DNA from 3 places in the Paenibacillus sp. FSL H8-0261 genome. Region 3 is predicted to be linked to each of the others. Evidence: riboswitches for the same ligand, from Rfam matches in the RefSeq annotation. Region 3 holds a riboswitch; each other region holds the start of a gene.
What was found. Region 3 has a riboswitch for cobalamin ahead of MHI27_RS02390 (anaerobic ribonucleoside triphosphate reductase). Riboswitches for the same ligand answer to the same signal wherever they lie in the genome.
Positions count from the first base shown of each region.

Region 1: it holds a riboswitch for cobalamin, as region 3 does, so the genes downstream of both, MHI27_RS04060 (S-layer homology domain-containing protein) here and MHI27_RS02390 (anaerobic ribonucleoside triphosphate reductase) in region 3, are expected to answer to the same signal.
Region 2: it holds a riboswitch for cobalamin, as region 3 does, so the genes downstream of both, metE (5-methyltetrahydropteroyltriglutamate--homocysteine S-methyltransferase) here and MHI27_RS02390 (anaerobic ribonucleoside triphosphate reductase) in region 3, are expected to answer to the same signal.

Region 1 covers NZ_CP150297.1:926,822-929,091, forward strand. The annotation lists gene MHI27_RS04050 (hypothetical protein) at 1-291, shown strand, start outside; gene MHI27_RS04055 (hypothetical protein) at 354-527, shown strand; cobalamin riboswitch at 619-820, shown strand; gene MHI27_RS04060 (S-layer homology domain-containing protein) at 985-2,270, shown strand, end outside.
Region 2 covers NZ_CP150297.1:5,084,284-5,086,553, forward strand. The annotation lists gene metE (5-methyltetrahydropteroyltriglutamate--homocysteine S-methyltransferase) at 1-1,024, opposite strand, end outside; cobalamin riboswitch at 1,178-1,384, opposite strand; gene MHI27_RS22690 (undecaprenyl-diphosphate phosphatase) at 1,642-2,270, opposite strand, start outside.
Region 3 covers NZ_CP150297.1:541,598-543,867, reverse strand. The annotation lists gene MHI27_RS02395 (MTH1187 family thiamine-binding protein) at 1-83, opposite strand, end outside; cobalamin riboswitch at 458-693, shown strand; gene MHI27_RS02390 (anaerobic ribonucleoside triphosphate reductase) at 910-2,270, shown strand, end outside.

The DNA of each region.
Region 1 (2,270 bases), 390 kb from region 3:
GGAGAAAGAGGCAGTGTACTGTCAGCAAAGACATATAATGAAGTGAAAAATTCCCTGGAGTATAAGAAACAAAGAGAGGCTCTGCGCCTGCAAGGCATAATTCCTTTGGATGACATCGCAGATCTATCTCATTTAAGAGATGAGGACTGTCTTGTATATGACTCGGAAGAAGATGCAGCGGGAATTTTTATAGAGGAACTTGGGTATTGGAACGATGAGATTCGCAAGCATTTTCGGAGTCCGTATGTGTACCGGATTTCACCGAATTGGGGTGGCTTCTCTCTAAGCTAAAAGATACTCTACCGGGATCGTATAACGCCTCACTCAAGTGTTGTAAGGAGTTATTTAAGCTTATGACAGATTATGGGGTATCTGGTGCCGAGTTTGAGCTTTATACATGCTGGGCTGAGGAAGAAGGGCTCCCACGTAATAAAAAGTATGATCGAATCTTTGATTTGGTCTCTTTGTCACTGGAGGATGGTTTTGAGCTGAGAGAAAAAGAGTATATTGTGGTTAAAATGATTTGATATTCAATAGGATTATCGCTAACTACTCGTTATACAAAAAACAAATATTGCATGACAAAAGCATATATATTAGATATGATGAAGCATGGAAAAATTAATATTAGCAATAGGTGCCAATTATGAATGTTTCGGAAATACAATCATAGATTGGTTAAATGGAAAGCGGGTGTGAATCCCGCGCGGTCCCGCCGCTGTGAAAGAGGAGTCCTTGCAAGGTACCACTGGGAAACTGGGAAGGTAGCAAGGGTGATGATACTTGAGCCAGAATATCTGCCTGTTTCTGATACACCGTTAAACTCTACGAGCGATAGAGAGGTGTTTGATATAGTATATGCCTGCTATTGTTGCGGTTCACTATCTTAAACCTCTTGACGTTATGTTGAGTGGTTTTTTTGTAGTGCTATGAAAGTTTATTCTGTTTTTTAACATAGGAAGAGAAGGGAAGGGTTATGGAAACATGAAGAAAAATAAGTTTTTAGCTTGGTTACTTATTGTAGCAGTATTTATTACAACGTTCTCTACAAGCGTAATCCCGGCTCATGCGAATGAAGCAATTGCCGATAGTGCAGTTGTAACAACAGAGGTTGATCAAGCTCTAGTAGAGCAGATTAATGCGCTAGTACAAGAGCCAGATACAGAGAAGCCTACGATTTCAATAGAAGGTATACAAGATAAACAGGAAGTATCCAGTAAAGATGTAAGCTTCAAAGTAGTGGTTACAGACAATGTCTATAAAGACATTATTCCAGTAGTAAAGCTGAACCAAGTCGTTCTGTCAGCTACTAATGGTGAGTACAAAGCATCTCTAAACCCAGGTAGTAACGTAATCGCAGTAACAGCTATAGATGGCGCAGGAAACAAAGCAGATAATGTAACCTATCAGGTTACTTATAAAATCACTGCTAAAGAACAGTTAGATAAAAGCTTGGCCTACATCGTTAACACCGTAAAGAATCCTTCATTTGGAACAGGTAGCGGAGAATGGTCGATTCTTTCTCTAGCACGTGCGAACTACAAAGTACCTAACGGTTATTACAATCTCTATTACAACAATGTAGCTACGCGAATAGCAACGATAATTAAGGATGGAAAACTCGACGCTAGTAAAAGCACAGAGAATTCCAGAGCCATTCTAGGACTTACCTCTATCGGAAAAGATATCACGAATGTTGCAGGTCATGATCTAAGAAATGCACTCGCTGATTATCAATATATTCAGAAGCAAGGGAACAACGGTCCCATATTTGCTCTGATTGCACTAGATAGTCATAACTATGAGATTCCAGTATTATTCCCTGATCCTGATGAGAAGGGAGTTATATATCAAAGCACAAGAGAAAACCTGGTTCAGTACATCTTAGATAGAGAAGTTAAAAAAGGTGCAGCAGATGCCGGGGGCTGGGCTTTAGGTGTAACCAAAGCCGACGTCGATATGACCGGGATGGCGATGCAAGCACTTGCGCCTTATTACGCAAAGGATCCTAATGTAAAAGCTGCCGTGGATCGGGCGATTGCATGGTTATCGAGTGTACAAAATGCTCAAGGCGGATTTACAAGCTGGGGAAGCACAAGCAGTGAGAGCATTGCACAGGTTGTTGTTGCCTTAACTGGCGTAGGCGTAGATCCGCACAGTGACCCTAGGTTTATTAAAGAAGGAAATTCACTTATAGATGCTTTACTTAGCTTCTCTGGGCCGGATGGTGGATTCAAGCATATTCTCACCGGAAAAGTAGACGCTATGGC
Region 2 (2,270 bases), 2.3 Mb from region 3:
GCTTCACCTCACCCTGAACAGTAACCGGAACATGCAGCAAACTGCAAGAAGGCTGTAGAATAAGACGATCAAGCGGTACATGTACACTCAGCTTCTTGATCAGCTGCAGCTTAGCATCCAGATCCGAGCGCCAGATGTTGCGTCCGTCAATAATACCCGCTCCCAGCCACTTATCCTCAGGCCAGCCAAGACGTTCAATCGATGCCAGGTTCGTCCCTCCATCATGGACAAAATCGAGACCTAAACCTTGTACCGGAAGCTTGAACAGTGCCTCCAGCGGTTCAGCAGCTTCAAAGTAAGTCTGCAGAATAATATTTAATCCAGGCACGGATTCAGCAATTTCTGTGTAAATCGAGTGAAGTAAGGATAATTCTGATTCATTAATTCCTGTAACAATCGCTGGTTCATCAATTTGTACCCAGCTTACTCCTTCTTGCTTCAGTTCCTGCAACAGCTGAACGTAAACCGGAAGAAACCGAGCAGCAATCTTCGCAATATCCGCAGATGCAAATCCTTTTGACAACTTAAGGAATGTATAAAGGCCTAAAACCACAGGTTTACCCTCAATTCCCGCTTGGGACTTGGCAAAACGATAAGCTGCCAGTGGTTTATTCTCGGTCAGACGCGGCGTTTGTGCACCGATCTCTGGAACGATGTAATGATAGTTCGTATTGAACCATTTAGTCATCTCGCAAGCGGTAGCCTCAGCATTTCCTCTAGCCATCGCAAAATAAAGATCAAGCCCAATGTCGCCACCATCATACGCATAACGTGGAGGTACGATCCCGAACATTACAGCTGTATCTAGCACATGATCGTAGAACGTAAAATCATTTACCGGAATTAAATCAATGCCTGCCTCCTGCTGAGTCTTCAAATGCTGAAGCTGAATTCCTGTCATTTCAGTACGGAACGCTTCCTCATTTATTTTTCCCGCCCAGAAGGCTTCCAACGTTTTCTTCCACTCGCGGTTTTTTCCGATTCTTGGATAGCCAAGATTGCTTACTTTTACTTTGTTCGTCACTTTGCAGCTCCCCTTCTCCATCTTCTTATTTTGGACTCGATATCACTTGCATTCCTATAAAAAAGAGCGCCCTTCCCTAAAAAAGTCAAAGGGAAAGACGCCCATAATATACCTATGGTTAACGTCTAACACCTTCCTATCCTCCGTAGGTGAAGCAGTGCTGTTGAAACAGGCAGGTCTCCTGGCTAGCGGTGTCAACATCCTTAGCAGTCTTCCCAGCAGTAGTAAATTGCCAGTGACATATGTTGCTATGGACTCTTCCGTTACAGTGGCGGGACCGCATCGGCTTCAAACCGAATTTCCCTATTAAGCCTACCGAATTACTAATTTCCGGCAAGCACCTGTCTCCGATATTGTCAAGCTAAAACGCTTCGGTGTCCTTATACGGACGGTAGGCGTTTATGCGAGAATTATAAGAAAGTATTTCGTGATACTTATACTTTCTTATCATCCATAAGCTAAAACGCCTTCAGCGTCCTTTTAAGGACGGTAAGCGTTTATGCGAGAATTATAAGGATAAAGTGAGTGTCTTAAATCTGATGTCATCATACGTGAAAGCCCCCGTCATCTGCAATAGATTACGGGGGCTTTTGTTATATCGATTCCTTATAACGGATTTAGAAAAACACGAAATATACTACTGCAGCAAGTACTATGCGATATATAGCAAATGGTAAAAGCTTAATCCGGTTGATCAATTTCAAGAAGAAACGCATCGATAATAGTGCAAATACAAAGGCACTGATAAAGCCTGCAATGAAGAACGGCAGGGCATCGATGGTGAAATATTGCCAGTTCTTCATCAGTGAGAGTAAACTGGCGCCTGCCATGATTGGAACAGCCATAATAAACGTGAAATCAGCAGCAGCGCGATGACTCATACCCAGAAGAACACCACCAGAAATCGTCGACCCGGAACGAGAAAATCCCGGCCACAAGGAGAAGCACTGGACCAGACCAACACCTAGCGCCTGCTTATATGTAATCTGATCGACACTCTCCGTTTGAATCTTCTTTGGTCCGAATAGATCCGCAATAATCATTAATACAGCACCGACTACTAGACCGATTAACACGGTGGATGTAGAGAATAAATGCTCGTCAATATAATCATTAAACAGAACCCCCAGCACGCCTGCTGGCACTAAACCTACAAGCACCTGTGTAAGCTTCAGGTGGCCGCCTTTTTCAAGCTGTGGTTGTTGCTCGGTTACAGGATCCAACTGCTTGCGGCTGAAGCGCTTTA
Region 3 (2,270 bases):
ACTCGCTGCATATCCGCAACATAGCTGCTAAGGCTCGTACTACCTGTTCCAATCGGAATAACGGTTACTTCAGCAATAGGCATGAGAATACCTCCTCGGAATTTTAAAGTATGTGTGTCCTTCTATTGTAACAACTCCACCGCTCTCCCACAAATGATCTCAGCTTTATTATGCCCCTTCTTCTTTCCCCAAAATTCTCCGAAATATGACTTTCGCCACAAGTATTTTTTTTAACATGAATTCTAGGGTCATCTGCACTACATTTATGGACTCTTTGTGGCATCTTTTCGGACAATTTATGAATCATTTTTTATATGCCTGTGGATCAATTGTGGATTACTTATGGACAGCCTGTGGATCATTTGTGGAGTACTTTTGAAGAACCCGCTCCCCGCGCGGGTTTTCTAAAAAACTGTTTACAAACACAACATCTTGGGTTATTTTTATCTAACGACAACAAAATATAGTGGAGACAGGCGCTTTGATCCTTTATCGGAATCAGAGCTTAATAGGGAAGTACGGTGAAAATCCGCTGCGGTCCCGCCACTGTAACCGGATGCCCCTTACAAGCTTTTAGAAGCTTAAGATGGGCAGATCTCCTGGCAGAAGCCACTGAGGGGTAAGAGCCCCCTTGGGAAGGCGCTGAGAGGTCCTACGGAAGCCAGGAGACCTGCCTGTTTCGACGACACCAACTATGAGTGCCTGCGAGGAACAGGAACGGTGTCCGCATGCGGTCATCTTCTTAGAGGCCACTACAAATATCTGTGTGGATATTTACATAACGCATCGGGCATTTTCTGCCATCCTCGCTAGAGGATGCTTTTTTTATGAGATCACAATGAATATACGGCCGCTCATGCGGTCGAACTTCTTAATGATAAGACGATAGACTGAGAGGAGAGCTATACAATGACGTTGTTGGAGAGACAATTTAACGGTACAACAAATGCACGAGAAGTTCTTTTAGAAGAGCTCATTGATTTAGGACGCGATATTATCGACAGCCGGGATTTGGACTTGCTGCGCGAGAATGCCAATTTGAACGGAGAGAGTTTCTCCGGTAAAATGAGCAAGTTCGGCAGTGAATATTCAAAATGGTATGCCCGCAACTTTACGATGCCGCCGCAGCTAGTGCAAGCCATTGATGACAATGTCGTCTATGTGCATGATCTGGATCAATACGCAATCGGAACGACTAACTGCATTTTTATCCCGTTTGATAAGCTTCTCCGCGAAGGCTTCAACACCGGCAACGGCAGTGTTCGTCCTCCGAACTCCATAATGACAGCTATGTCACTGGTAGCAATTATTTTTCAATCCCAGCAAAATGCTCAATATGGCGGCGTATCCGCCAATAAGCTCGACTATGATCTTGCACCTTATGTAACCAAATCCTTCGCTAAGCTGTTCCGCAAGGGTCTGGATTATTTTGATGAGGGACAAGCTAATGATTCTTTGGGCGAGATTACAATGAGTCGGACCGATCTGGCGGAGTTATATCCAAAAGCGTTTCGTTTTGCACTAAAGGAAACCGAAATCGAAACCCTGCAAGCGGCTGAAAGTATGGTACATAATCTCAACACCATGTCCAGCCGATCCGGTGGGCAAATTCCGTTTACCAGCATCAATTATGGTACTTGTACTTCACCAGAAGGTCAGCTTGTGATCAGCTCCCTGCTAACAGCAACGATGAACGGACTTGGCAGCGGAGAAACACCTGTGTTCCCGATTCAAATCTTCAAATGCAAGCAAGGAGTCAATCAACAGCAAGGTGATCCTAACTATGAATTGTTCCTAAAAGCGGCGGAATGTTCTGCACGCAGACTTTATCCGAACTTCGCTAATCTGGACGCTCCGCTCAACTTGCAGTATTATGATCCAAGTGATCCTGATACGGAATTTGCTACAATGGGCTGCCGCACCCGAGTGCTCGGTGACCGTTTTGGGCGTAATCATTGCTCCGGGAAGGGCAACCTTTCCTTTAATACACTGAATCTGGTTCGGCTCGGTCTGGCACACGGCACAGTAACAGGCCGACGTACCGTCGCAGATGAAGCTGGCTTCTATGAGGATCTAAACCACTATATGGATATTGCGCTGGAAGGACTTCTTCATCGGTTCCACATCCAAAGCGCGCAAAAAGCTAAAGCATCCGATTTCATGATGCGAGAAGGCGTCTGGGAAGGCGGCGAAAATCTCGCTCCTGAAGACTCTGTAGGCGAACTACTTAAGCATGGTAGTCTGTCGCTTGGCTTCATCGGTATGGCGGA